4 regions of the Nonomuraea sp. B19D2 genome follow, and region 4 is predicted to be linked to each of the others. Evidence: riboswitches for the same ligand, from Rfam matches in the RefSeq annotation. Region 4 holds a riboswitch; each other region holds the start of a gene.
The links. Region 4 has a riboswitch for cyclic di-AMP ahead of ABN273_RS08540 (C40 family peptidase). Riboswitches for the same ligand answer to the same signal wherever they lie in the genome.

Region 1 (7,243 bases), on a different contig from region 4:
CACCCGCTGCGGAACAGCCACGCCTTCTCCGTCGCGGGCACCGAGATGCCGGGCAGCCCGCTGACGAACACCGGCCGCGGCCGCAGCCCCGCGAACACGTCGGCCACCAGCACGTCCACGACCGGCCCTGTGCAGGCCACCAGCACCACGTCCGGCTGCGTGCGCTCGGCCAGCCGCCGCACGGACCTGGCCGACAGCACCGGCGGCGACTCGGCGCCGCCGCCCACGGCGGCGGCGATCTGCTCGGGCGACGGCGCGATCGGCGTGCGCACCACGACCAGGTCCGCAGTGCCTCCCCCGGGCAGGTCGCCGAGCAGGCAGGCCGCCCACTTCAGGTACGAGTCGGAGTCGGCGACCGCCAACACTTTCAACCGGACACTCCCGTCAGATGCGAGCGAAGGGCGGGGGCCGCCCTGCTGGTCCACCAGTCGTCGGGGACCTCCACGGGCTCGACGGCGACACCGCGCGGGCTGAGCAGCACCCGCAGCGAGGTGATCGCGGTCGAGGGGAGGCTGAGCACCCGCTGACCGGCGTCCAGGCCGCGCAGCGTCAGCTCGGCGGGCGCGCCGCCGTCGTGGACCGTGATCCCCGGGCGTTCCCGGATCAGCGCGACGTCAACGGGGTCCTCGCGGCGGTGCGGGTAGTACGCCAGCGGCTCGCGCGCGGCCAGGTCCGTCAGCCAGCGCAGGTAGTGGTCGCGGTGCACCAGGCCGTTCCTGACCAGCGAGGTGCCGAGGACGACCGTGCGCTCCGCGGGCACCTCGGCGCTGGGCGGCTGGGCCCGCAGCCAGGCGAACTGGTGGCGTACCAGATCGATTCCGGCCCGCCGTACCGCGTCCTCCAGGGGTTTGTCGACGGGCAGGGCGGTGAAGACCGACACGTCGCTCAGGCGCAGCCGCAGCGCGGCCGCCAGGCCCAGCGCGGAGCGCAGCCCGGTCGGCTGGGCCCTGGCCCGCAGCAGCGGCCGGTACGGCCCCGCGGCCAGCAGCTCGAGCAGCCGGAGGGTGGCCAGGCCGTCGTCCACGATCACGATGCGGCCGGGACGCGAGGTCAGCCAGCGCAGCTGCACCCTGCCGGAGAAGGCGTCGCCGACGGCCTGCACGCGCCTGGGCATGCGTTCGCGCGGCTCGGCCAGCTCCAGGCCGTCGGGCAGCCCGAGAGACCTCAGCTCCCGGCGCGTGGCCTTCAGCGGCCGCAGGCCCGAGCGCGGCACGACGACCGTCCGGGGGCCCAGCAGCCCCGCGAAGTGGGCCTCGACGGCGCACAGCATCTGGAGCGGGGACTCCACCCAGGCCGACGCCTGTTCGACCACTCCTGCTCCTCCCAGCCGGGTGATGGCCCGTTCACGACCGCTTCAAGCTAGCCCCGCCGCCTTAAGCCCCCAGAAACGCGACGTGAACAATGGACGGTATGAACTCGCTCTTGCTCAACACCGACGGCGTGCACATCCCGCAGCTCGGCTACGGCGTCTGGCAGGTCCCCGCCGAAGAGGCCGCGCAGGCCGTCACGACCGCGCTGAAGGCCGGCTACCGGCACGTCGACACCGCCTCCGCGTACGACAACGAGGAGGGCGTCGGCCAGGCCGTGCGCGAATCGGAGCTGCCGCGCAGGAAGGTCTTCGTCACCACCAAGCTGTGGAACGCCGACCACGGACGCGCCGAGGCGGCCTTCGAGGAGTCCCTGGCCCGGCTCGGCCTCGACTACATCGACCTTTTCCTCATCCACTGGCCGGTGCCGCAGCAGGACAAGTACGTGCAGGCGTGGAAGGCGATGGAAAAGATCTACCGTGACGGGCGGGCCAAGGCCATCGGCACCTCCAACTTCACGATCGCCACCCTGACCCGGCTGATGAACGAGACCGACATCGTCCCGTCGATCAACCAGATCGAGCTCCACCCGTACCTGCAGCAGCGCGAGATGCGCGCCTTCCACGAGGCCAACGGCATCCTCACGGAGGCGTGGAGCCCTCTGGGCCAGGGCCAGGGACTGCTCGACGACCCGGCGCTGGCCGTGCTGTCCGGCAAGTACGGCAAGACGCCCGCGCAGATCGTGCTCCGCTGGCACCTGCAGCTGGGCAACGTCGTCATCCCCAAGTCCGTGACCCCGTCGCGGATCGCCGAGAACATCGGCGTGTTCGACTTCATCCTCGATCCCGAGGACATGGCCGCCATCGGCGCGCTGAACAGGGGCCGGCGCTTCGGCCCCGATCCCGACACGTTCAACATGACGTGATTCGTCTACGATCTCCCACGTGCGGGATTTTGCGTGGGGCATCGCGGCGACAGGCGGTATAGCGCGGACCGTGGGAGCGGCCATCGTGGCCGAGCCCGGAATGCGGGTGGCCGCCGTCGGGTCCAGGGACTTAGGACGGGCGCAGGCGCTGGCCGCCACTTTGGGCGCGGAGTCGGCGTACGGCTCCTATGAGCAGATGTGCGCCGATCCGGCCGTGGACGCCGTCTACGTCGCGACGCCGCACGCCCAGCATCTGCAGGTGGCCGAGGCCGCCATCGCCGCGGGCAAGGCCGTGCTGTGCGAGAAGCCGCTGGCCGCCACCGTGGACGACGCGGAGAAGATGGTGCGGCTGGCCCGTGAGGCAGGCGTGTTCCTCATGGAAGCGATGTGGATGCGCTTCAACCCCCTCATCCAGAAGATCGCGGCCGACGAGCGCTTCGGCGACATCCGCTCCGTGCAAGCCTCCTTCGGCTTTGCCAAGCCTTACGATCCGGTCCACCGGCTGTGGGCGCCGGAGCTGGGCGGCGGGGCCCTGCTCGACCTCGGGATCTACCCGTTCGGCCTGGCTCAGCTGCTCCTCGGCATGCCCTCCGACCTGCGGATCACCGGCTCCCTTGCGCCCAACGGAGTGGACGCGGAGGCCGGTGGGATCTTGCTCTACCCCGGCGGCAGGCGGGCTCTCGTAGAAACCTCGTTGCTCGGGAATTACCCGAACCATGCCTGTGTTGTAGGTACTCAGATGCGGGCGGACATCCAGGCACCGTTCTGGGCGCCGCGGCGGATTTTGCTCTCCGGGCCCTCCATGGAGCCGGAGGAGCATGTGCTCGATCCGGCGGACAACGGATACGCCGGAGAGCTCCGCGAAGTCCGCGCCGCGACGGCCGAAGGCAGGACCGAAAGCTCGGTCATGCCGCTTGATGAGTCCCTTGCCATGATGGGGCTCCTGGCCGCGGCCCGGGGGCAACTCGCCTAGCCGGGTCGTTACAAATTTGTAGCCTCTTGCCTTATGCATTACATTTGAGGCATTCTTGAGGCATTCGTCCGGTTTGTCCGGCAATGTCCGACCATCGCGACACATCACAGGACCGTCCTGTGACCGCTGAATCCGCCTTCGGGCGGAACCGGGGACCCACGTCCTTTGGGGTGAATCGGCACTTCGGTGCCGTAGGGCAGCTTCCACGCCCGAACCCGTCAGCTAACCCGGTAAGCGGCATGGAAGCAAGGAGTAACCGCCTCGATGGCCAAGTTCCGCTTTACCGCTGCCACGAAGACCAACATCGCCCGAGCCGTGCTCGGCGCGACCGTACTGGCCTCCGGGCTCGGCGCCCACATGGGCACGGCCGCCGCCACAGAGCAGCAGCCGGCCACCGCGGCCACGCAAGACGACCACGCCAAGTCCAGGGAGACGAAGGTCAACGTCACCGCCTCCCAGGTCCTGGAGCTCGCCAAGTCCCAGGTCGGCATCTCCGAGAACGCCTACGGCGGCGGCACCAAGTTCCAGAAGTGGTACGCCAACTCGCAGCGCGCCGCGGAGACCATCGCCCGTGACGGCGGCAAGCGCGCCGACTACATCAACGCGCCCTGGTGTGCGATGTTCGTCTCCTGGGTCGGCGAGCAGACCGGCGCCCGCCCGCAGGTCGGCTGGGACGCCTGGACCGTCGCCCACGCCAAGTGGTTCCAGGCCAACCACCGCTTCGGCGATGCCGCCAAGCCCGGCGCCGTCGTGTTCTTCTCCTGGAGCGGGAGCAAGAGCCTCGACGACATCAACCACGTCGGGTTCGTCGAGAAGGACAACGGCGACGGCACCATCTCGACCGTCGAAGGCAACACCGGCAACGGCAAGGTCGAGGAGCGCGTCCGTCCGAAGTCCCAGGTCGTCGGCTACGGCTACCCGGAGTACGCCGGCTGACCCGTTTCACCACACGAGCGCGCGTCCCCTCCGGGGGCGCGCGCTCTTCGCATCCCACCATCCTCCAGGGGAAGGGGGTTGGGGCAGCCACGCGCGAACCTCGCCAAGGAGCCGGCCATGAGACCCAGCCCCCGCCCGGGAGCCGAGATCGCGGGACGCCCGTGAGGGGCGGGCTCCGGTGGGTGGCCGACGGGCTGTTCCCCCGCGGCGGGAACCCGCACGGCGTCCTGCCCGCCCTGCTGATCCTCCTGGCCCTCGTCACCGGCCTCGTGGACGCCATCAGCTTCCTCGGCCTGGGCCGCGTCTTCGTGGCCAACATGACCGGCAACATCGTCTTCCTCGGCTTCGCCCTGGCCGGAGACCAGGAGCTGTCGAAATGGGCCTCCCCCCTGGCCCTCGCGGCCTTCGGGGCGGGCGCCTGGACCGCCGGGCAGGTGACCAGGCGGACGAGCGACGCCCGGCGCGCGTTCGCCGCCGCCACCGCGGCACACGCCCTGCTGGTCGCCGCCGCCCTCACCGTGGCCCTGGTGTCAGGACACCATCACACCGGTGCCAGGGCGGCGCTCATCGGGCTGCTCGCGTACGGCATGGGCCTGCAGAACGCGTCCGTACGCGCGCTGGCGGTCCCCGACCTGGTCACCAACGTCCTCACCACCACCCTCACGGGCCTGGCCGCCGACATCCCGGGCCGGTCGGCCCTGCGCAGGTCCGCGTCCGTCGTGGCGATGTTCCTCGGCGCCCTCACCGGCGCCGCACTCCACCTGCACGTCGGCCCCGCACTCCCGCTGGCCGCCGCCCTGACCCTCCTCGCGGTCGTCGCCGTCGTGGCCCGCAGGCGCACCCGCCGCACGAGCTGAGCCGACGGGGTTCAGGAGAGGAAGAAGTCCGCCAGAGCCCGCGCGACCCCGGCCGGGTCGTTCTCCATCGGGATGTGCCCCGCCCCGGGAATGCGCACGAGTGTGCTGTTCGGGATCTCCGCGACGAAGCGCTCGGCGTACCGGACCTCCTGGAACGTGTCGTCCTCACCCCACACCAGCAGCTTCGGCGTCTCATCCGCCTTCAGCGCGGGGACGAGGTCCAAGGTGTAGCGGCTGTCGGCCGCGCCCGCCAGAGCCATCCACGACCGGCCCACCCGCAGGTCACGCCACGGATCCAGGTAATCGGCCAGCTCCGCCTCGGCGGCGGGCCGGCCCAGCGCGATCGTGACGGCCTTGCGGCGCGCGGCCAGCAACTCCTCCACGGTCGTGGCCGCCACCACGGCGGGATCCCGGTAACGGGCCACCCCGGGCACCGGCCACGAGTCGTACGTGACCGAATTGACCAGAGCCAGCCGCGCCACCTCCGACTCGACCAGCAGGTGCTGCGCGACGGCGCCCCCGATGTCGTGCCCCGCCACCAGCAGCGGCGCCCGCGCACCCACCGCGGCCGCGAACCGCCCTGCCCACGCCGCCAGCGCGGGCACCGCCGCCGTCTCCGCCGTGAGCTCCCCCTCGGAACGCCCCAGCCCCGGCAGATCGACCGCCACAGGCCGCAACCCCGCCGCCGCCAGATCGTCGATCACCGGTTCCCAGACCCGGCTCCAATACGTGCCGTGCAGCAGCAACACCACCGGGCCCCGCTCGCCCGCCGTCAGATAACTGGCCATCCGGCCGTCGACCTCGACCGTCATTCGCTTGGACATGCCATAACCATGATGTTCTGCCCCCCTCATGGTCAAATACCAACTAAGGTATGCCGGTATGACATTGGCGCAGCTCCGGGTGCTCGTCGCGGTCGCCGAGCACGGCGGCTTCACCGCCGCCGCCGACCACACTGGCATGTCCCAGCCCGCCGTCAGCCGCGCCATCGCCACCCTGGAGCGCGAGCTCGGCGCCGCCCTGTTCGTCCGCCACCGCGACGGCATCGCCCTCACCGAGGCCGGCCAGGCAGCACTCGCCCGGGCCCGCGAGACCCTGCGCCACTTCGACCTCATCCGCGCCGACGTGGCCGCCGCCGCCGGCCAGATCACCGGCGAGCTGCGCCTGGCCAGCCTCCCCAGCGCCACCGGCACGCTCATCGCCAGGCTCCTGCGCGCCTTCACCGACCGCTACCCGCAGGTACGGGTCCGCCTGTTCGAGGGGGTGGACGACGACATCCGCGAATGGCTGCACCGCGGCGCCGCCGAGGTGGGCGTGGTCACCCTCCCCGCCCCCGGCCTGCACACCGTCCACCTCAGCACCCACGACATGGTCGCCGTGCTGCCCGCCGGCCACCCCCTGACCGCCCGCCCGGCCATCGCCCTCGCCGACCTGAGCGGCCGGCCGTTCATCCTCACCACAGCCGGCTGCCGCCCCCTGATCATGGGTGCGGCAATGGCTGCCCAGGTCCGGCTCGACATCGCCTTCGAGGCCGGCGGCCCCGCCGCCATCCTGGAGATGGTGGCCGCGGGGCTGGGCGTCAGCATCGTCCCCACCCTGGGCCTGCCCGCCGACCTGGGCGCCGTCGTCACGCGGCCGCTCGAACCGGCGATGACCCGCTCCTTGGCCCTGGCCGTCCCGTCGGCGGCCGACTGTGCCCCGGCGGCCCGGGCCTTTCTCGACCAGCTGGCCGCCTTTACGTTGTAGATTCCGTACGGAGGGGCACCTCCCGGACAAACCACGCGGCGGCGAACGCGATCATCGCCAGGACCGCGGCCCCTGCCAGCACACCCCGCAGTCCGCCGCTGACCGCCTCGCGCACCGCGTCCCGTACGGCGTCCGGCATCGCGGACACCAGCTCGGGCGTGAGCCCGCCGCCGCCGGCCAGCCGCTCGGCGGTCCCGGCTCCGAGCCGGCCGGCCAGCCCGGCCTCCATCCGGCTGCCGTAGATCGCGCCCAGCAGGGCGATCCCCAGCGATCCGCCGATGGTCCGCAGCAGCGTGACGGTCCCGCCGGCCGCGCCCATGTCGCGCGGCTCGGCGCTGTTCAGGGTGAGCAGCAGGGAGCTCTGCGTGAGCAGTCCCATCCCCACCCCCGCGACCAGCGTGAGCGCGGAGGCCGGCGCCGTCCCCGTGCCCACCCCCAGCCAGGTGAGCACGAGAACGCCGACGACGAGCACGCCGCCGCCGAGGATCGGATATCTGCG
Region 2 (7,243 bases), on a different contig from region 4:
CACGCACTGCACACCAAGAGAATCTTGCCATCTGGTCAGGCCGGTTACCGAGTGCATCTCGCATCATGAGACCGAACCGCTCACGGGCGCCGCATTCGCGGGCACTTCTGCACTGGAGATGGCCGGGCATTGTGCGCCACATGCCGGGGGAACGCGGTTTGTGCGAGCCATGCTCGGGTTAGCGGGTTTTACCCGGCACCGGGGAGCCCGCGAGGCGCCGGTATTGCCCCGCGCCGTCCATCCCGCCGGTCGCGGGTTTACTTACAGTAGCGGTCCCGGGTTTACGTTCGGAGAGATCAACGCTATAGGCGCGGCGGCGGCCGGAGATCGCCTTGAGGCTATAGGCAGCCGTGATTTACGGCGATGGCGCGTTCCATGAGCGTGGCGCCCACTTGCGACGTACGGACGCGAACGTACGTTGAATGAGGTATGGCCGCCCTCCGGCTTTCCGGGCGCAGCACGGGGTGTAACCACATATGCGGGCGCCCCGCCGGTGAAACGGTGCCGGACACGGACCGGAACACACGACCAAAACGCCCGCATATGTGCGAGGGGGAAGATCGCCATCTGGGCACGCGGCATTCGAGAACCGGCCCCAGATACGATCATGCGCTTATGGCGGCCGCCGGGGTCCTAGGCGAACGGCATAAGCGCATGGTCGATACGCGGCTCGCTCAGTGAGCCGCCTCGTACTTCTCGACGACCGTGGAGGCGATCCTGCCGCGCTCGCTGACCGGCAGGCCGTGGGCCTTGGCCCACTGCCGGATCTCGGAGCTCTTCTCGCGGCTCATCGCCCGGCTGCCGCCGCGACCGCGGCGACGCGTGGAGACTGCGCCCGCCCTGCGCGCGTGCTGCACGAAAGGCGTGAGTGCGTCCCTCAGCTTCTTCGCGTTAAGGTCGCTGAGGTCAATCTCATAGGACGAGCCGTCAATAGCGAAGCTGACCGTCTCATTGGCCTCGCCCCCATCGAGGTCATCGATGAGAATCTCCTGGATCTGCTTGGCCATCTACGCAATCCTTTCGCGGAGCATTGTTTCATTCGCCTGCCCAAACATATACCCGGAAAGGCGCGGAGACAATTCAGCGCTGCGGGGATTCGGCTGAGCGGCCGGTCAGTTCTGGCTCCTCGACCTGATCCTCACGGTTTCGGCGGCCTCCGAGGGCCTCGGATCGGACCAACTTCACTACGCCAAAGATGAAGGCGCCGCCCACCACGAGCGGGGGGATGAGCGCTGACAATACCTCTGTTAGGGCTTCCATTCGTCCTCGCCTCCACGGCTGACAGGGTTTCGGGGGCGCATTATGCGGATGGGAGCGCGACCAGGAGGAGCGCTGAGCCCCTCGTGACGCACAAGGCGACTACCGCCCAGACACGACCATAGCGGCGCACAGATGCCCTACGGGTCGGGGGGCGCCGACATCCGGCAACCCGGATGCCCCATAGCCTAATGCCAGTCTCTCCAGGCTCCTTACCGGATCAAGGGAAAATTTTGAGAATTGGCATCCCGCCTGGTGCGGATGGCTCAGCGAAGATCTTTTACAACGTGCGTTCCGGCCAGCCTGTCGTGCGGCCCCCGTTCCAGGGGCTTGTCGATCAAGATGAGCAAACCCACACAGAACAGGAGCATTCCGGCGAGCAGATTGACCACGGGAATGCCCATCAGCATGACAGGTCCCGGATAGACCAGGGACCGTTTGAGCAGCGCCCGGGGCGGAACGTCGCCCGGCGCCAGGCGAATCCTCATGATCGCCTTCCCGAACGTCCTGCCGCGCCTGGAATGCGCCCACCAGTCGTAGCCCGCATAACCCAGCCCCGCGACCAGCCACGCGAGCACACCGGGCAGCCGGCCGTCCAGCACCTCCAGCATCCCGACAGTTCGGAAGATGCCCCACAGCGCAATGAACAGAATGTAATAGAACACCCCGAAGACGAGCGCTTCAATCGCTCGGGCGGCGAGCCGTTCCCACCATTCCGCGGGCACCGCGTCCGCCCAGGACGGTGACCCGGCCATAACCCCCCACCTCGCGTCGTCAGCGGCCCAGGTCCCCTCATTTTGGTACGCCCTCCGCACATAAAACAGGGGCCGGCACGAAGCCGGCCCCTGCTTTTACCTGTCGCGAGAACTACTTGATCTTCACCACTACGGTCGTCGCCAACTTGTCGGCGAACGTCTGCTGCAGCGGCTTGTCCCAGAGCTGCGAGGCGCCGTTGAGCCCCACGACGATGTAGCCGAGCAGCGAGCTGATGAAGCCCAGCGGGAGGACGTTGAGCGCCCAGCCGCCCCAGGTCACCGCGGCGCGCTTGAGCGCCAGGTCGGTCGGCAGGCCCTTCGGCGGCATGCCCTGGCCGACAGGCACGACCTTGATGCCCATGACCATCTTGCCGACGGTCTGACCGTTCATCTTCAGCAGGAAGAAGTCATAGGCGATCCACAACGCGGTCACGATGACCGCCGTGATCATGCCCACGACCGTTCCAGAGAGGAGGCCGCTGGTGGTGCCGTCGATCGAGGAGTAACTGACCGCCAGCGCCGCAACCAGGATGAAGCCGATGACGACGTTCACGATGAAGAGGATGACGAAATCGATGATCCTCGCCACCAGGCGCTGCCACCACTCCGCCAGCGGGGCGGGCGCTCCTGGCGGCTGCACGCCCACCGGGCCCGGCTGACCGTAGGCCTGCCCGTAGCCCGGCTGGCCGTACTGCTGCGGCTGCCCGTAGCCCTGGGCGTACTGCTGGTCGCCGTACTGCTGGCCGTAGCCCGGCTGGGCGTAACCCGGCTGGGACTGAGCCTGCTGGCCATAGCCCTGCTGGCCGTAGCCGGGCTGGGACTGCGGCTGCTGGCCATACTGAGCCTGCTGCCCGTAGTCCGGTTGAGACTGGGGCTGCTGACCGTACTGATGCTGCCCGTAGTCAGGCTGGGACTGCGGCTGCTGGCCATACTGAGCCTGCTGTCCGTAGTCCTGCTGGGACTGCGGCTGCTGCCCGTACTGAGGCTGCTGACCATACTGAGGCTGCTGACCATACTGAGGCTGCTGCCCGTAGTCCGGTTGGGCCTGCGGCTGCTGGCCGTACTGCTGACCCGAGGGCGGCTGCTGGCCATAGCCCTGCTGGCCGTAGTCCGGCTGGGACTGCGACTGCTGACCATACTGGGGCTGCTGGCCGTAGCCCTGCTGGCCCGACTGCTGCTGCTGGCCGTACTGCTGGTCGTACTGGGGCTGCTGACCATACTGAGGCTGCTGGCCGTAGTCCGGCTGGGCCTGGGGCTGCTGGCCGTAGTCCGGCTGGGCCTGGGGCTGCTGGCCGTACTGCTGGCCCGAGGGCGGCTGCTGGCCGTACTGGGGCTGGCCGTAACCCTGCTGACCGTATTGAGGCTGCTGGCCGTGCTGGGGCTGGCCATACTGCTGCTGTTGCTGGCCGTATTGGGGCTGCTGGCCGTAGCCCTGCTGGCCGTACTGGGGCTGCTGACCGTAGGCATCGTCCGCCCGGTAGCCGACCACAGTCACGTCGGGGTCGGGCTCGCCGGGGCGGCGACCCGCGTTCTGTTGTCCGTATTCCGGGGTGCCGGCGGGGTTGTCGCCGGAGTCGTCCTGTGGATACGGCGGCTGTCCGGTGCTCACCGTGTCACCTCGCTTCGAGTGCGCGTGTGGCACGTGTCAGGACACATGCCTGTCCTGCCCAACGTATCGACATAGGTATCAACAATCACCTTTCCAGCTAGTCAAGGTCCGCGTCACCCGATGTCAGATGGAGCAGCATGCGGGTGTTGCCCAGCGTGTTCGGCTTGACGTGTTCCAGGTCGAGGAACTCCGCCACACCCTCGTCGTACGAGGCCAGCAGCTCGGCGTAGACCTCGTGTGAGACCGGTGTGCCCTGGATCGGGCGGAATCCGTGCCTCGCGAAGAAGTCGACCTCAAAAGTGAGACAGAATACACGTCGCAGACCAAGATCTTTAGCCTGCTGGATCAACGCGGAGACGATCCGGTGGCCGACGCCCATCCCCCGGCACTCGGGATCCACGGCCACCGTGCGGACCTCTGCGAGGTCCTCCCAGAGCACGTGGAGCGCGCCGCAGCCGACGACCTGTCCGCCTCGCTCGGCCACCCAGAACTCCTGTACGTCCTCGTACAGCGTCACTGTGGCCTTCTCCAGGAGCCGCGGACCCGCGCCCGCGTAGGTGTCCACCAGGCGCCTGACCGCGCGCACGTCGGGCGTGCGGGCTCGCCGGACCACCACCGCGGTCTCGGGCGCTGTCAGTTCGGCCACCTGCTCCATGGTTCTCCAGAGTACAGATCTCATTACGGCTCAGCCCTAACTCCCATGTCTCGGCCCATCCTGTTACATCTCGTGGCCAGATGAGCACGGAGCTCGCACCCGGTGGGGGTAAGCGCGAAAGCACGGACATAGAGGGCATAAGGTCAGTTCCGCACAGGTGATCACGAGATCACCTTGTGACCCTTCGGTTGTGAAACCTCTACAGACTTGGCAGTTCTGGTTGAGCACGAACCTGGAGTGCATTAGTGTCCAGCGACAATGCTCCCCGTATGTCGTACGGGTGGCACGCTCAATTCCCGAAAGGGGAGCCGGGGACCCACAGGTGGTGACCTCCAGCGCCATCACAGGGGTGAGTCCGAGTCTCTCGGTAGGGCTGCTCCGGCCCGAACCCGTCAGCTAACCCGGTAGGCGTCTATGAGAGGAGCTGATTGGTGAAGCGCACGCGTGACGGTGGGGGGAAGTCAGCGGGCAAGCACGCCCGCCCTCCGGAACGGGCACGGCGGCCGCGCCACGTCGGTGTGGTGAGTCTCACAGTCGCCGCGCTGCTGTTCGCCATCCCCGTCGGTTCGGCGTCCGCGGACCCCAAGCCCTCGTTGAAGGAGCTCGCCGCCCAGGCCCAGGAGCTGCACACCCAGATCGAGACGCTGACCGAGCAGTACAACGGCCAGCGGGAGAAGCTCAAGTCGGCCAAGAATGCCTCCGATGCCGCGCAGAAGACGTTGACGTCCAGCGAGACGGATCTGGCCGCCAAGCGCGCGAAGGCCGCCCTGCTCGCCCAGAACGCCTACATCACGGGCGGATTCACCAGGACCCTGGCGTTCGCCACCTCCAAGGACCCGGAGGACTTCCTCAACCGCGCCGCGACCTCGTACGCGCTGGAGCAGGAGCAGGGCGAGGAGATCAACCAGCTCGCCAAGGCCATGGAGGCCGCAGCCCGCGCCAGGGCGGGCGCCACGGCACGCATCGACGAGGTCCAGAAGATCGTCGACGACCTCAAGTCCAAGCGCGACAAGATCACCACGATGGTGGCCAAGGTCGAGAGCAGCCTGTTCAAGCGGGCCCTAGGCGAGGCGGGACAGCCCGGCACGCGCGCCGTGCGCGTCAACCTGCCCATCGCGGGCAGCGGCAAGGCCGCGGAGGCCGCGCGGTGGGCGCTCACACAGCAGCTCAAGCCGTACGTCTGGGGCGCCGAGGGGCCGAACTCCTACGACTGCTCCGGGCTGGTCATGGCGGCGTTCCAGCGGGTGGGCATCTCGCTGCCGCACTACACCGGCAACCAGTGGACCGCGGGGAGGCACATCTCGCGCTCGGAGCTGCGGCCCGGCGACCTGGTGTTCTTCTACAGCGACCTGCACCACGTGGGCATCTACATCGGCGGCGGCATGATGGTGCACGCCCCACAGACGGGCGACGTCGTACGGATCGCGTCGATCGCCAGGCGGCCGTTCGCCGGCGCGGTGCGCATCGCCGACTGACAGCCAGGTCGCAGCTAGATCAGCTGGCGGCGCGCGGCCCAGGCCACGGCCTCGATCGCCGTGGCGACGCCGATGCGGTCGCAGATGCCGCGTAATCTCCGGCGTACCGTGCGCCCGCTGATATCCAGACGTCTGCCCACCCGATCGACCGTGACTCCCCTGGCCAGCTCCGCCAGCAGCGCCAAATCCGCATGGCTTAGCTCAACGCCTTCAGTGAGCACATCCACCGGGAGCCCTCCCCCCAACAGCAGAACTCGGACCTCACAGATGGGCCAAAGCCGCTCCTCGGAGACGGTAAACGCATCGCGGAAAGGACGTCAAGCATGACAATCGTCGCACTTGACGGGGGCTATTGACATGATCCGTTATATGTGGCGCACTCGCGATATGTCAGGACGCCCGGCAGGCGATGAGTGATCTCTTCGGGCCTTACCGCACGCTATCAATGGGCCTCGGGACGTTCCCGATTTTGATCCGTTCGGCGCGAAGTTTCGGGGTGATCCATAAGCCGGTCATTGCCGGCTGAGCGCGCCAAGCAAGATCTTCCGCTCGCGTGTTGAGCCACCAATCGCTCGCTTTGTACGGCGATTCATATCCCGCCGGGAGATCCAGGTCAGGCCATTGAAATGGCCGGCCCGACGCGCCTACCGGATTGTTCGGAGCCGCGTGCTCCGCCTGGCCCGCGGGTAATCATCCGGCCGCCACCGGGCTGCACGCGTCACCGGCCGCGGCGGAGTGCCCGGTTTCCGGGTGCGCGTACCCGGCGCCCCTCATGGCGATCATGCCGACACCCGGGCACCGGAGAGGATGGAACGGGACACCCGCCGACGACCTTGACCCGATGCTTACAACCGCCCGCGGATCGGAAACCGGCAAGCCAGAAGGTAGTTCCACGACCACTTCCCGTGAGGGGTCAGGTATTGCCCGCGTCGTAACGGTCCCTGGCCGCCTCGACGTCCTCAATGTGCGTTTCCGACCAGTTCTTGATCGCGGCCACCAGCGGCATCAGGCTCTCGCCCAGCGGGGTGAGCGCGTAGTCCACCCGTACGGGCACCGAGGGAGTGAGTGTGCGCGAGACCAGGCCGTCGCGCTCCAGGCCGCGCAGGGTCTGGGTGAGCATCTTCTGGCTGACGCCCGCGATGCGCCTGGCCAGGTCGCTGTAGCGGCGCGGCCCTTCCGCCAGCGCGCTGAGCAGGAGGGTGACCCACTTGTCGCTGAGGCGGTCGAGGAGCTTCCTGGAGGGGCATTGGGCGAAGTACGCGTCGAAGGCCTGCCTGGCCTCGTCGCGCCGCTCCGCCGCCGTCTTCGTGGCCATTCGTCCGTTCCTCCTTGTGGGTGGGTTACGCACTTCCAGGTGCCTACTTACCATGAGAGAGTAACTCTACCTACGCTCGTCGGCATGACGAACATGCGTGCACTCATCGGCGGTTCCGGCTCTCCTCGGCTCGTGGAGGTGCCGGTGCCCACCGCGGGGCCCGGACAGGTGCGGATC
Region 3 (7,243 bases), on a different contig from region 4:
ATTGCGCATCGGCTGGGCCCTTCCGGTCATTGGACTCCTGCTGACGGGCAGAGTGCTGGGATCATTGCGCCCGAACTCCTCATGATGGCTGCAACCCGAGCACGCCGACCCACTGGCTGAAGCAACACGCCGACCGCGGCGACACCTTGATGCTCCACTCGCGGCACGAGGACAACCCAGTCCTGTTCCATGACGACGGCACCCTCACGGAGGTGGGCGCTGACTACATTGGCAAGCTCGACCGGCTCACTGGCGTTCGCTGCCACCGACTCCGGCATGGCCTGGCCCGTGCATACGCCACGGCGGTGGAATCAGCGTTGACCTGGAGTCGGCGCAACTACGCGCGCTTCTTCGGGCAGAGCGCCAGAAGCAGCAGGCAACGCGGGCGCTGCGCCAGGACCGGGGGAACCCGTCCGAGGGGCCGCACAGGTGGCACAGGCGGCTTCACCGGGGGTGGTATCTCCGTTCACGGTGTCTGAGCGCGGGCTGCCTCAAGCGCTCTGCCATCCACTGGCCTTCCACCTCACCACCGGGCAAAGCAAGCGACGCACCGGCCTCCGAACAAGTGATACCGAGAAGGAGCTTGGCTTGCAGGCCATGCTCACCACCGTTGGCCACGACCGAGCAGTCCTCGACAGCGCCATCCGGCGTACCGTGACCTCGCGAGAATGCTTCTGTTCGTGCACGTGCTCGCCCTGCCGCAACGCCATCGCGGTCTGCCGCAACAAACGATCCCGTCCACGGTGCACGGGCGGGCAGGGCTTGTCGCCGGGCTTGACCGGTGGGACGGGCCGTCCGGCTATCTGCTGGTCATGCCCGAACGCCGTCACCGCTTGGCAAGCCGTGGTTCAGCCCTGCTCGTGGCGCTCGGATTTTCACCCCCAGGCAATCGCCCATGCTGGGCGCACAACGCATGATCGGGACGGGGCCCAGTCGGCCCCGTCCCGATCAGTTGCGCTCGTTCAGGCCTTGTACTGCGGGTAGCCGTAGCCCACGACCTGCGACGTGGGCCGGATCCGCTCCTCCACCTTGCCGTTGCCGGTGTTGCCCTCGACCGTGGTGATCGTGCCGTCCCCGTTGTCCTTCTTGACCAGGCCCATGTGGTCAATGCTGTCGACGGTCTTGTCGTCCCAGGAGAAGTAGACGACGGCGCCGGGCTTGGCGACGGTGCCCCACCGGCCGTTGTTCTGGAACCACTTGGCCCAGGTGATGGTGTAGGCGTCCCAGCCCATGGTGGGACGAGCGCCGGCCTTCTCGCCGATCCAGGAGACGAACATCGCGCACCATGGAGCGTTCGCGTACGCCTGGATGTTCCCCCCGTCACGGGCGACGGTTTCCATGGCGCGGGGCGAGGACATGTACCACTGGTGGAACGGCGTGCCGCCACCCGCCGCGTTCTCGGTCACGCCCACTTGGGATTCCGCGATCTTGATTACCGCGTCCGCCGTGACCTGTGCGGGCTTCTGCTGGGCGACCGTGCGGTCGTTCTGGTGGTCCGCAGCAAGGGCGGGGGTGCCGGTGAAGATGGCCCCTGCGGCGACTGCGGCTCCAAGCACCAGCCGGGGACTGTTCGCCGACCCGAAGGCGCGAGAAAGTACGTTCTTGGTCATGCTGGGGTTTGCTGCTCCTTGCTTCCATGCCGCCTACCGGGTTAGCTGACGGGTTCGGGCCTGGAAGTGCCCTACGGAACTGCCTCGCGGGTGTTCCGATTCACCCCAAGAAATTGGGTCCCCGGTTCCGCTCTCTTCGCGGATTCGGCGGCCGCACCCTGCCCTGCGGGCATGCTGCCGTACAGGTGGAGCGCGGTCTCGGCAATCAGGGACGCACCTCCCCGCGTAAAGCAGTTGTGCTGGTGCGGCCCCAGGTCCACCAAATGTAAGAAATATGCATAGAACGGTGCAAATCCGGTTTGACCAGATGTGGCAGAATCCCTTGCCGGGCAGGGGTTTTGAGCGCGATTTTTTACCTTTCCGGTGCAGCGACATGACTGCTGACCACTACGGCCGTCCGTACATGCCTTCTCCTGAGTCGACCAGTCCGACCCGGCAAGTGGCCCAGACCAGGGAAGTCGACCAATAAGAATCACTACGATGGCCGGTAGCATCAACGGCATGATGCGCGGTCTAGGGGAGCTCGAGTCCACCATCATGGAGGTGATGTGGGCCCGGCGACGGCCTGCCTCCGTTCGTGAAGTGCTGGAGGAACTGCAACAGCAGCGCACCATCGCCTACACGACCGTGATGACCGTGATGGACAAGTTGCACGCCAAGGGTTTGCTCAAGCGCAAGCCCGTCGGCCGTGCCTATATTTACGAGCCCATCTCGTCGAAAGAGGCTTACACAGCCGATCTGATGCGGGCCGTGCTGGCAGGTAGCGGCAACCAGGCCGCCACACTCGTGCACTTCCTCGAACGGCTCACCCCGGAGGAGGCGACCGCGCTCCAGGCTGCCCTGCAGGTGTTCCCTTACAAAGGCGGGCCGGCGTGATCGCGGCCGTCGTCCTGGCGCTCTATATAGTGGCCGCCGCGATCTGGTTGCCGAGACTCATGCGAGTAGCCTGGCCGGGCTGTTCGAAGCGTGTGCCGCCATGCTCTCCGACGGCGAGGGCTTGACGGCGGCCGGTGCGCTCCTGGTCGCGGGCGCCACAGTCGTCCGTGTGCTCTCGTGCGGCGCCGTCGTCCTGACCAGGACCGGCATGGAACGACGCGAGCACGCGGAGCTGCTCGCTCTGCTCGGCCGGCGCGACGGCGACCTGGATGCGGTAGTGCTCGACCATGACGAGCGGCTGGCCTACTGCCTGCCGGGCAGGAACGCCCAAACCGTGATCACTACCGGTGCGCTGCGGAGCCTCTCGCCCGAGCAGATCGCCGCCGCACTGGTCGGCCTGGCCACCGGCCGGACGTCCGCCTTCGCGCTCGGCACCGGTGGGGAGACCGCGCTGGTTCGCGTACGTCGTATGCTCCATCCCGCATCTCCGCTCAAGCGGGTAGAACGCCTGGCCGGGGTGCTCAGCGTGGGACTGCTGCTGAGCGGACCGACAGCGGTCGCCCTGGTGCCCGGCGTCAGCTCTTTCCTGGCCCACCACTGTCATTCGCTCCTCACGTTCGATCCCTTCTCGCAGGTATAGGTCGTAGACCTCGGAGAAGAAGTCCGCCCACGTGTCGCCGTCGGGGAGCAGCCGCAGGGCGGGCGGCTCGTACGGGATGACCGCTCGGTAGATGTCGGCCACGCCGGGCGCCCCAGTGATCAGGACCATCAGAGGGCCGATGCCGTGGATCTCGTAGTAGAGGCGGGCGTCCGGGACTTCAAGAGAGCTCATGCGGTATGGATGCCTTGTCGGCTCTACGATTTTGCGAGACATGGTGTATATATCAGATACATAATGCTCATCGGAGAGACCGAACGACACTTCCATGACTGATACGCCACACGGGCCGCAGGAGGAGCTCTACAGCACTCCGCTTCCCTGGGACACCGGCCGCCCGCAACCGGCGTTCCTCGACCTCGCCCACGCCGGCGCCATCCGGGGCCGGGTGCTGGACGTCGGCTGCGGCACCGGGGAGCACGCCCTCATGTGCGCCGCTCGTGGCCTGGACGCCACCGGGATCGATCTCGCCCCCAGAGCGATCGACCGCGCCCGAGACAAGGCGCGCGAACGGGGACTCACAGCGCGCTTCCTCCAGCACGACGTGCTGAGGCTGGCCGAGTTCGGCGAGTTCTTCGACACCGTGCTGGACTCCCTGGTGTTCCACATCTTCGGCGACGACGAACGGCCCCTCTATGTGGAGAGCCTGCGCTCGGTCGTCAGGCCGGGCGGCCGTCTCTTCCTGCTGTGCTTCAGCGATCAGCAGCCCGGCGAAGGCCAGTACGGGCCGCGACGCGTAACGCGGGAGGAGATCGTGGACGCGTTCGCCGACGGCTGGAAGCTCGACTCGATCGAGGCCAGGACCATCGACAACACCGCCATCCCCGACGGCGTCCTGGCCTGGCTCGCCGCCATCACCAGAATCTGACCACGCGAAAGGACCGCGATGCCGACCGCCGAAGCGCACATCACAACCGATCGGGCCAGCCGCTACCTCGTCCAGCTGTGCCGCCATGCCAGCCAGATGGGGCACGGCTTCCCCAGCCACGCCAACCGCGGCCCGCACATTGGCGGCGAACGCCCGAAGAACGTCGAGGCCAAGTGGTCCGAGACGGATGGCACCATCAGCCTGGACTGGGGCACCTGCACCCTGCGGGCCACTCCCAAGGAGTTAACGCTGCACGTCGAGGCCGTGGACGAGGACGGCCTGCAGCGCATCCAAGCCCTTCTCACCAGGAACATCACCAGAATAGGCCGCCGCGACAACCTGACTGTGGAGTGGCGCCATCCCGACGGAACCACCAGCGCCTCCTCTGTCCCCCTACGCAGGAGGCGTCACACCGCGGTCGCCCTCACATCGGCCGCCGTCCTGGCCGTTGCCGTGCATATGGGGCTGGGCGCCGGTGTGCTGACGGTTCCGCACTGGGCGGGCTTGGGCGCGGACGCCGTGCTGGCGATGATCCTGGCGATGGTCCTGGCGAAGGGCGCTCTCGTCGCCATCCACCTCCGGCGCCGCCGCACCTCCTCCAGGGCCCGCTGAAGAGCCGCGACCGCCAGATGGAAGCCGTCGCGGACCGCCTGTCTCGGCTCAGCTCTCTCTAAGCGCTGCCAAGGTGAGCGCGACCAGCCGCTGGACGGCGTCCTCGGCGGGCAGGGCGGTGGCCGCCTGCAGAGCATGCAGGCAGAACATGACCAGTTCGTCCGCCGGCACGTCCGCACGGATCTGCCCGGCCCGGGCGGCGTCGGCGAGCGCGTCGCGCAGCATGGCGTGCAACCGCTGCTGGGCCTGGCCGACGTCCTCGGACCGGTGCAGGAGCGCGACGAGATCGGGGGCAAACCCGTGCCGTGCCATTCGCTGGTGCATCAGAGCGTACGTCTCGAGCATGGCCACGAGCCGCCGTCCGACGTCGCTCTCGCGCTGGGCGGTCTGGGCGAGGTGCTCCAGATGTGCGGCAACCATGCGACCATGCCAGGCCAGCAGGATCGCCTCGACGTCGGGGAAGTACTTGTAGAGCGTCGCACGGCCGATGCCGGTCTTCTCGGCGATCTGCGACATCGTCACCCCCAGCAGCCCACGTTCCCGCACCAGCTCGACGGTGGCGTCAAGGATCGCGTCATGCACGGTACGCCGGTGGGCCTCGATCGTCTCGTTCCACAGCTTCGGCATCCGGCTAGTCTACGAACTGTCGCATACCTGACAGCATGTCTTAAACAAGACTCTCCTGATTCCCCGCCGCACGTCCGCGTGTGACAATCCGGGTCCGCCACGCGGCAGGTCACGCTTCCACGAGGTGGCAACCTGCCGCTTCCACGGCCCCGCACCTTGCCATGGGCATCCTGGTCGCTTACGTCCGCTGATCTTCGGTGCGGCTCGCACGGGACCCGTGCGAGCCGCACCACCGCATAGTCGCTCAGCGACCGATCTAGTCGAACAGAGCCATTCCTTATTGGAGCCGGTCCAGCATCTTCCGCATCTGCTCCACCTCGGCCTGCTGGTCGCTGATGATTTTCTCCGCCAGTTGCTTCGCCTGCGGATTCTCTCCACGCTTCCGCTCGGCGCGGGCCATGGTGATCGCTCCCCTGTGGTGAACGATCATCAGCTTGAGAAACTGCTTGTCGAAGGCGGCCCCCTGGGCCTTCTCCAGCTTCTGCATGTCCGCGTCGGACATCCCGCCCGGCATCTCATGCCCCATGTCGCCGGTCGGCATCGGCTTCCCCCAAGCCTCCAGCCAGCCCTGCATTGTCTCGATCTCCGGCTGCTGGGATGCCTTGATCTTCTCTGCCAGGTCCTTGACCTCCGTGTTCGATGCTCGCGTCGAGGCCAGCTCGGCCATCTGGATGGCCTGCTGGTGGTGCGCGATCATCATCTGCGTGAACCGCACGTCCGCGTTGTTGAACTCGGCGCTCGGTTGAGCGGTCGCCGTGGTGGCGACCGGTGCGGCTCTGGACCCGGCCGCCATGTCCTGGACCGCTGTGTTGCCGCCACAGGCGGCGAGGACCAGCGTTCCCGCCGCCAGGGAAGTGGTCAGAAAGACGCTGTGTACAGCCCTTGTGTTGCTGCTCATGACCGCTGAACCCCCCGATTTCAGCACATCGACTTGCGAGTCGGCCCCAGGCCGACCTGGCCATATGTTCCCTGGAACGGCTGCCGTTACCGCGTATCGATGAATCCCGACGATGGCCTCCCCGAGCTGGGCGGCCCCCACCCTCTCGCCATATACCGACCCGGGCATGGAGTAATGACACGCTGGTGCGCCACCTGTACGTCGGCCCCACCATTGCCGCGCACCAGCGCGTGGCGCGGGTGGACCCCTGCTGCTCGGCCTGACTGCCACTGAGGCCGCCCCCCATGGTCGCCGCCGGCGCCTTCCGCCTGGTGCTGTGACCGGGCTGCGGCATGTGCGAAGCGCGTCCCCTCTTCACGCCGATGCCTCCGAGCCGGTGCCGGCTCGGAGGCATCGCATTCATGATTACTTGAAGCGGCGTAGCCGCAGGCTGTTGCTGACCACGAAGACGCTGGAGAACGCCATCGCGGCTCCGGCGATCATCGGGTTGAGCAGGCCGAGCGCGGCCAGCGGCAGGGCGGCCACGTTGTAGGCGAACGCCCAGAACAGGTTGCCCTTGATCGTCGCCAGCGTGCGGCGGGACAGCCGGATGGCGTCGGCCGCCACCCGCAGGTCGCCGCGGACCAGGGTGAGGTCGGAGGCCTCGATGGCGGCGTCGGTGCCGGTGCCCATGGCCAGGCCGAGGTCGGCCTGGGCGAGTGCGGCGGCGTCGTTGACCCCGTCGCCCACCATGGCCACGACCTTGCCCTCGCTCTGCAGTTCCTTGACGACGTCGACCTTGTCGGCGGGCAGCACCTCGGCGATCACCTCGTCGATGCCCACCTCGGCCGCCACGGTCCTGGCCACGGACTCGTTGTCGCCGGTCAGCAGCACCGGGGTGAGGCCGAGCGCGCGGAAGCGTTCGATGGCCTCCTTGCTGGTCGGCTTGACCACGTCGGCCACCACGAGCACCGCACGCGCCTGACCGTCCCAGCCCACGGCGACCGCGGTACGGCCGGCCGCCTGGGCGGCGTGCAAGGCCCGCTCCAGCTCCGGCGAGAGGTGCTGCGACCACTCCTCCAGCAACCTGGGCCGACCGACCAGCACCGCGTGCC
Region 4 (7,243 bases):
AGGCTCGTGCGGAGCTGACCCTGCCGCATGGGCGTGAAGTCGTTGAACAGCGGCTCGAACACCACCGGATAGACGAACGACACCACCACCGTCAGCACGAACGCGCCGACGGCGGCCGGGATCCACCAGCGCCTGAACCTGCGGGCCAGCGCCACGAGCACGAGCAGCGTGAGGCAGAGCAGGAACGCCTCGACGCCGATGTTCTTCAGCCGGTCGCCGGCCCAGGACCCCCAGTCCTGGGTGGACAGGCCGAAATCGCGCAGCAGCGTCTCGAACCAGATACTGAGCGGCAGCTTGACCAGCTCGACGATGGCGGTGATGACGACGACGCCGAGCACCACCCGTACCCACCGGGGGCCCTTGAGCCAGCCCACCGCCTTCGCGCCGAACGGGGTGGCCACGAGCAGCCCGGCGAGGACGAGCGTGAGCGCCAGCGACAGGTAGCTCGGCAGGGTGGCGGCCGCGTCGAACGCCCTGCTCCTGGCGATCTGCGCGGCGGTGAAGTCGCGTGCGGGGTCTGGCGGCCCAGAGGCCAGGAGGCGCCAGGGGGTGCTGAAGGCCGCCACGGCCAGAATGATCAGGCCGAGCAGCACGGCCGCCACCGCCGCCTGCCGCCTCAGCCGCCGCTCATCCGCGGCTTCGCGCGGCCCGTCCCCGTTCACGGACACACCCTCCCCAGAGCCCTCATCCGCCACCGCCCCCTGTCCGGCGCTTACCCCGTCGACGTCGTCCGTGTCTCGCCGTTCGCCCATCAGCCTCCCCCTCACGCGAGCTGGTCTCGCACGTAGTCGCGCCACCGTGCGGTCAGCGTGGCCGCGGAGAGGCCCAGCGCGGCGAGTGCCTGATCGACGCCGACTGCCCGGGCATCACGGTAGAGCCTCACCAGGGTCTCCTCACCGAACCGGTCAGCGATGAAGCGACACGCCAGCCAGGCTTCCTGGTACGCCCGCGCGAGCCGCAGGGGGTCCCGCCCGTCGGCCGCGAAAGCGGCAGGTCCGGGCAACTCACCCGGCAACCGGCCGGACCGCACCTCGGCGGCGAGCTCGGCGGCGGCGGTCCGCACGGGGAGCCCGGAGTCGCGGTATCCCACGTAGTCGGCGAACCCCTCGTAGAGCCAGACGGGCAGGCGGTCGGTGCCCGCCGCGACGTGGGTGAGCTCATGGGCCAGTACGACGTCCTTGCCGGTGGAGTTCAGCTTGGCGAAGAACTCGGGGACGATGATCACCCGGCCGCCGTCGGCCACCGCGGCCAGCCCGTCGACCCGCCCCACCCCGGCCAGCCTGGCCGCTTCCGCGGCGGAGCGGGGAACGACGATCAGCGGTCGTACTGGCCGGCCGAGCACGTCCGAGACCCGTTGCCCGGCCACGTCGGCTCTGCGCGCGAGTTCGCGGAGCTCACCGGGTGGGGTGTGGTGGCCGACGACGACGGACCGCGCGCCACGGACGACGAACGCGTCGTCACGCCACAGGTTGCGGGCCCCCGGCGGGAGGGCCGGAGAATCGGGGGTGGGGGCGCTGGCTGGGGCGACGGCGAGGAGCACGATGGAGACCACCGCGACCCGCCGACTCACCCACCTGGACACGATGCCCGATCGTAGTCGCCCCACAAGGGCCACATCGGCCGCGCTTACGTGTGCGCCGACGCGGTGGGACGAGCCCCGCCCGGACCAACGGGTTCGGGCGGGGCTTGGTCACAGGCCGGGTCGGACCGCGCCCACGAAGGACGCCTTACGCCATCCGCCCAGCTTGTCGATGCGCACCCGTTCGCCTGTCCGCGGCGAGTGGATCATCCTTCCCTTGCCGACGTACATGCCCACGTGGCCCAGCCCGTTGAAGAACAGCAGGTCGCCGGGCTGGAGGTGCCGCCAGGAGACCTTGTTCCCGATGCGGGCGAACTGGCTGCTTGCCACGCGCGGGATCTTCACCCCGGCCTTCTTCCAGGCGTACTGGACGAGGCCGGAGCAGTCGAACGAACCAGGACCTGTGCCTCCGTACCGGTACGGGTCACCGATCTGGTTCTTGGCGGCTGAGACAGCCTTGCGGGCCTTGGACTTCTGCCGGGCGACCTTGACCGCCCTGAGCGTTGCGGCCTTGGCCGACGTCGAGGTCTGGGCGGTCGTGACCGCCTTGGCCGTCGAGGCCGACGTGCTGGTGGCCGCCTGAGCCGTTGGGGCATGGAGGACCAGACCTCCGGCCGTCACGGTCATCGTGAGCGCTACGCCACTCAGGGCAAAGCGGGACAGACGGGGGTTATGCGGGGAGGTAGACAGGATTTCTCCTTGAGTCTTCCACGAATGCCTACCGGGTTAGCTGACGGATTCGGGCCTGGAAGTAGCCCTACGGCGCGATCTACGCGCCGATTCACCCCTGATCCCTGGGTTACTGGGATCGCTGGGTCCCCGGCTCCGTGCCTCCTGGCTGCACGGACTCGGCAGGCCACCGCCCGATCAAGGGATTGACACGGGGATACGGGGCGGTGACCAGCGGATCTTTATCTGTCTCGCATCGGTAGGGACCGATGCGGGTTCGCGGAGGACATGGCTCGTTCACCGCGACGTCGCCAGAAGCTACGCCGAACCGTCAAGAATCGGCAAAGCGAGACATGGCCTGTAAAGATCAGATAAAGCGGTTTGTAAGAGTGGAAATCGCTGCTGGAGCACCAGGCTCTGTTACCGAAATGTGACACTGCTCACACTTCTTTTCGCAGGCGTTTGTCAGATCGCGATTGTCGCCTTTTTCACATTTGCCGCGTCTCCATCAGGCCCTGACTATGCAGACTCCCGCGCCATAAACTATGGTGCATAGTAGAAGACGTCACGAGCGATCGTTCAGCCACTCAGCGCGTGAGGGCCCGGTAAGCGCGCCTACGGGCGGACGACGCCCACGATGGGGCCGCCGTAGGCGGAGAGCTTGACGACCTTGACCACGTCGCCGGTCTGGGGCGCGTGGACGATGTTCCCGTTGCCGGCGTAAATGACGACGTGACCCAGGCCCGAGGTGAAGATGAGGTCCCCAGGCTGGAGATCCGTCAAATCGACCTTGCGGTTGGCCCCCCACGCCCACTGCTGCCACGTCGTACGCGGCAACGACACGCCGCCGGCGCGCCATGCCGCCTGGGTCAGGCCCGAGCAGTCATAGCCCCGTGGACCGGTCCCGCCGTAGATGTACGGCTTGCCCACCTGGGCGTAGGCGAAGCGCAGGACGGCGGCGGCGTTGCCGGAGGCCGGGCCCGTGTACTTGATGCCGACGCTGTTCGGATTGCCGGGATTGTAGGCGTCCAGCCTCCTCAGCAGCTTCTTCTGCTGGGAGATCAGCTTCAGGATCTCCGCGCGTTCCTTCTCGACGCCGTCCCGCTCCTTGTCCGCGACCTCCAGCGCCTCCTCCGCCTTGTCGCGCTCGGCCTTCAGCCCGCGGTTCTCGCGGTCGAACGCGGCCAGCTTCTCCGCCCGCTCCTTCGACAGCTGCCCGGTCAGCGTCAGCGCTGTCAGCAGGGCCTCGGGGTTGTCCGTGCCGATCAGCCCGGGCAAGGAGGTCAGGTCGCTGCCGAGTTTGTAGCTGTTGACGGCCATGCCGATCACCTCGGCCCGCAGGTCCGCGACGGTCGCCAGCTTGCGCTTGTAGCTGTCGTTCAGCTTGGTGTACGAGCTCTTGGCCGTCTTGTACCGCTCATTGGCCGTGTTGAACCGTTCGACGACCTTGTCGGCCTTGTCGTTGAGCTTCTCGAGCTTGGCCTTGGCCTGCCGGAGCGTGGGTTTGGGATCAGCGAGGGCGGGGCCTATCGGGGACAGGAGCAGCCCGAACGCGAGACCCGCGGCCACCGGCACCCTGCCAAACCTCACTGTGTCGCCTCCCAGGGATGATATCTGGGGCGAAATAGTACAGAAGTGGCGGGTGAGGTATCCCCTAAACGCAGCAAATCGTGATGGAGCGCCAACCAGCCGGTCCGTAATCTAGGCCCGCCCCAGCCTGCGCAGCAGCAAGCCAGACGGAACGGGTCTGGCTCCCATCCGCCTGACGGACTCGGCCACCTCGCGGTCCGACGACACCACGGCGATGGCCCGGCCGGGCGGCTCGGCGCGGACGAGCTGGCGGATCAGGTCGTCGGCGATCTCCCCGGGGTCGCTGAACAGCACCCGCACCCCGCGCGGCGCCACCACCTGCACGGGGGCGTTGAGCTCCGCCCCGTCGAACACCACGGTCACCTCGACCCTGGTCTGCGCCACCAGCCCGCCGAGCCCGGTCATCAGCCGGTTGCGCTGGTCGGCGAGGGTGAGGGTGCCGTAGCCGGTCTTGGTGACGTTGTAGCCGTCGATGATCAGATGGACCTGCGGCAGGGCCAGGAGCTGGTCGAGCAGCTGCGGATCGTCGTCGGCGAGGGCGCGTGCGGGCACGCCGCGCACGCCGGGCCGCTCGCCGGTGATCGCGGCGACCGAGTCGGCGGGCCGGGTGATCGTCGTGGGCAGGGCCAGCTCCCTGCGCAGCCCGGCGGAGGCGTCCTGCAGCGCGTCGAGCAGCACCCTGATGCGGGCGTCCTCGATGCTCCTGCCCTCGCGGGCCGCCCGGCGCGAGGCCTCGAGCTGCTTCTCCACGTCCGCCAGGCGCTCGCGCAGCCGCCGCAGCTCGGACTCGCCCGCGACGGAGGAGGCCGAGGCGGCCGTCCTGGCCTCCTCAGCCGCGTGCTCCATCTCCTCGGCGCGACTGACCGCAGCCTTGGCCCGCTCGCGGGCGTCGTGCAGCTTGCGCCGCAGGTCGGAGTTCTCCGCGCGGGCCGCCCTGATCTGCTCGCGCAGCCGGTCGGCCTCCTCCTTGGCGGCGCTCTTCTGCGCGGCGAGCTGCTCACGCAGCCGGGCGACCGCCTCCTCGCGCTCCGACCCCTCGGCCGCCACCGCCGACTGCTCCAGGTCGGTGCGGGCGACCTCGATCATCTCGGCCCAGCCGGGCGGCCTGGTGAGGTACGCGGCCGCGGCCACGAGCACGGGGTCGGCGGCGGGCGGCACGTTTCCCTCGGCAAGGGAGGCGACCAGCTCGGGCCAGCCGGCGGCCACCGATTCGGCCACCAGCTCGCGGAACTTCTTGTCGTTCTCGAGCTGCGCCGCGATGGGCGCGCTGCCGAGCTTGGCCCGCTTACGGGGGTCGAATTTGGCGATCCCGCGCAGCGGCGGAGGTACGGAGGCAGCGGGCATCGTCCCGAGGACCTGAGACGCCAGATCGACGACATTTAGCCGCACCTGCTCGGGAAGCGGGCGAGACAGGCCTTCACCCGCTGAACTCATCCCACTTGTCCCTTCGTGACATGCCCTTTCAGACAAGGGTACGGCTGCCGCGTACCTGACCGTAACGGTCACCCATGTATGGACGAGCGCTTGGTTGGCGGTATACGACTGAGCCGGAGCAGGCGCTCACCCGGGAGGCCGACCGTGACAGAAGAGATCCGCACCTCCACCCGCGACCTGGAAGAGCTGCGCGAACGCCTGGCCGTCTGGCTGCGCGGCAGGGTCGGCGAGAGTGCTTCGGTGTCCGAAGTGTCCCGGCCGTCCGAGAACGGCATGTCCAGCGAAACCCTGTTCTTCACCGCCGTCTGGGACGGAGGAGGAACGCGCTGCGTAGCCAGGCTCGCACCTGCGGTGGAGGCCGTTCCGGTGTTCCCCTCCTACGACCTGCGGGCACAGTTCGGGATCATGCGTCTGGCCAGGGAAAAAGCTGGGATTCCAGCGCCCAGGGCCCTCTGGTTCGAACCGGATCCCGATCATCTCGGCACGCCGTTCCTCGTCATGGAGCGCGAGGACGGCGAGGTGCCGCCGGACGTGATGCCCTACACGTTCGGGAGCTGGCTGCTGGACGCCGCGCCGGCGGACCAGCGCAGGCTGCAGGACGCCGCCGTGGCGGTCCTGGCGGCGCTGCACCAGACCCGGTTCACGACTGAGGAGCTGGCCCCGCTCGGACCGGGCGGGCTGCGCGCGCACGTCGAGGCACAACGCGCCTACTACGAGTGGGCGCACGGCGAGCGGCGGATCCCGCTGCTGGAGCGGGCCTTCCGCTGGCTGGAGCCGCACTGGCCGCAGGAGCCCGGGCCGGACGTCCTGTGCTGGGGCGACGCCCGGATCGGGAACATGATGTTCCGGGACTTCACCCCGGTTGCCGTGCTCGACTGGGAGATGGCCGCCGTAGGCCCGCGCGAGCTGGACCTGTCCTGGATGATCTTTCTGCACCGCTTCTTCCAGGACCTCACGGTTGCCATGGGCTTTCCCGGCATGCCCGGCTTCATGCGCCGCGACGACGTCTGCCGGAAATATCGGGAATTAACCGGATACGAGCCTCGCGACATGGACTTCTACGAGATGTATGCCGCCCTCCGGCACGGCATCGTCATGGCCAGGGTGTGGCAACGCCGGATCCACTTCGGCGAACAACCCGCCCCGGACGACCCCGACGACCTGGTGCTGCACCGGGCCACGATCGAGGAGCTGCTCGCGAGGTGACTACGTACCGGCGTCGTAGACCAGCAGCGCCACCTGGACCCGGTTGTTGAGATCGAGCTTGGTGAGGATGCGCGAGACGTGCGCCTTGACCGTGGGCACGCTCATGTAGAGCTCGCGCGCGATCTCGGCGTTCGACTTGCCCCGCCCCACGGCCAGCGCCACCTCCCGCTCCCGCTCGCTGAGCCGGGTGAGCAGCTTCCTGGCCCGTTCGGTGCGCTCCCCGGCCCCGCCGTCGGACACGTGCGTGATGAGCTGGCGCGTCACCGCGGGCGAGAGGATCGGCTCGCCCGCGGCCACCTTCCTGATGGCCTGCACCAGGTCGCCGGGCGCGATGTCCTTGAGCAGGAACCCGGCCGCCCCCGCCCGCAGCGCCCGCAGCACCTGCGCGTCGGCGTGGAAGGTGGTCAGCACCACCACCTCGGGCGGCGAGGACGTGCGGCGCAGCGCCTCGGTGGCGGTGAGCCCGTCGACGCCGGGCATGCGGATGTCCATCAGCACCACGTCGGGCCGGTGCTCGGCCACCAGCGGCGGCACCTCGGCCCCGTCGCCAGCCTCGGCCACGATCTCGATGTCGCCGACACCGCCCAGGATCATCGACAGCCCCGCCCGCACCATCGCGTCGTCATCGACGATCAGCAGCCTGATCATGCATCCTCCCCAGTCTCCACCGGCCACGGTAGCCACGCGCGTACCACGAACTCGCCGTCGGGGGTCGCGCCGTGCTCCAGCCGGCCTCCCGCCAGCTCGGCACGTTCCGCCAGCCCG

Region 1: another riboswitch for cyclic di-AMP. It lies ahead of ABN273_RS18835 (CHAP domain-containing protein); the one in region 4 lies ahead of ABN273_RS08540 (C40 family peptidase).
Region 2: another riboswitch for cyclic di-AMP. It lies ahead of ABN273_RS05140 (C40 family peptidase); the one in region 4 lies ahead of ABN273_RS08540 (C40 family peptidase).
Region 3: another riboswitch for cyclic di-AMP. It lies ahead of ABN273_RS43125 (CHAP domain-containing protein); the one in region 4 lies ahead of ABN273_RS08540 (C40 family peptidase).

The regions. Positions count from the first base shown of each region.
Region 1 is NZ_JBEFAK010000009.1:98,635-105,877, forward strand. Features, by position in the region: gene ABN273_RS18815 (DUF6716 putative glycosyltransferase) at 1-365, opposite strand, end outside; gene ABN273_RS18820 (hypothetical protein) at 368-1,312, opposite strand; gene ABN273_RS18825 (aldo/keto reductase) at 1,411-2,232, shown strand; gene ABN273_RS18830 (Gfo/Idh/MocA family protein) at 2,252-3,205, shown strand; cyclic di-AMP (ydaO/yuaA leader) riboswitch at 3,320-3,457, shown strand; gene ABN273_RS18835 (CHAP domain-containing protein) at 3,470-4,141, shown strand; gene ABN273_RS18840 (YoaK family protein) at 4,303-4,998, shown strand; gene ABN273_RS18845 (alpha/beta fold hydrolase) at 5,010-5,822, opposite strand; gene ABN273_RS18850 (LysR family transcriptional regulator) at 5,881-6,744, shown strand; gene ABN273_RS18855 (MDR family MFS transporter) at 6,734-7,243, opposite strand, start outside.
Region 2 is NZ_JBEFAK010000002.1:314,280-321,522, forward strand. Features, by position in the region: gene ABN273_RS05115 (histone-like nucleoid-structuring protein Lsr2) at 675-1,007, opposite strand; gene ABN273_RS05120 (RDD family protein) at 1,524-2,012, opposite strand; gene ABN273_RS05125 (RDD family protein) at 2,125-2,658, opposite strand; gene ABN273_RS05130 (hypothetical protein) at 2,875-3,696, shown strand; gene ABN273_RS05135 (amino-acid N-acetyltransferase) at 3,719-4,276, opposite strand; cyclic di-AMP (ydaO/yuaA leader) riboswitch at 4,553-4,702, shown strand; gene ABN273_RS05140 (C40 family peptidase) at 4,798-5,751, shown strand; gene ABN273_RS05145 (helix-turn-helix domain-containing protein) at 5,766-5,978, opposite strand; gene ABN273_RS05150 (winged helix-turn-helix transcriptional regulator) at 6,665-7,066, opposite strand; gene ABN273_RS05155 (NADP-dependent oxidoreductase) at 7,151-7,243, shown strand, end outside.
Region 3 is NZ_JBEFAK010000036.1:27,309-34,551, forward strand. Features, by position in the region: gene ABN273_RS43115 (hypothetical protein) at 1-85, shown strand, start outside; gene ABN273_RS43120 (hypothetical protein) at 669-917, shown strand; gene ABN273_RS43125 (CHAP domain-containing protein) at 963-1,610, opposite strand; cyclic di-AMP (ydaO/yuaA leader) riboswitch at 1,626-1,770, opposite strand; gene ABN273_RS43130 (BlaI/MecI/CopY family transcriptional regulator) at 2,091-2,486, shown strand; gene ABN273_RS43135 (hypothetical protein) at 2,509-3,318, opposite strand; gene ABN273_RS43140 (class I SAM-dependent methyltransferase) at 3,413-4,012, shown strand; gene ABN273_RS43145 (DUF2218 domain-containing protein) at 4,031-4,624, shown strand; gene ABN273_RS43150 (TetR/AcrR family transcriptional regulator) at 4,673-5,251, opposite strand; gene ABN273_RS43155 (DUF305 domain-containing protein) at 5,529-6,044, opposite strand; gene ABN273_RS43160 (heavy metal translocating P-type ATPase) at 6,555-7,243, opposite strand, start outside.
Region 4 is NZ_JBEFAK010000003.1:407,986-415,228, forward strand. Features, by position in the region: gene ABN273_RS08530 (M48 family metallopeptidase) at 1-752, opposite strand, end outside; gene ABN273_RS08535 (hypothetical protein) at 764-1,582, opposite strand; gene ABN273_RS08540 (C40 family peptidase) at 1,691-2,206, opposite strand; cyclic di-AMP (ydaO/yuaA leader) riboswitch at 2,280-2,443, opposite strand; gene ABN273_RS08545 (C40 family peptidase) at 2,864-3,838, opposite strand; gene ABN273_RS08550 (NYN domain-containing protein) at 3,950-5,182, opposite strand; gene ABN273_RS08555 (phosphotransferase family protein) at 5,417-6,478, shown strand; gene ABN273_RS08560 (response regulator) at 6,479-7,126, opposite strand; gene ABN273_RS08565 (sensor histidine kinase) at 7,123-7,243, opposite strand, start outside.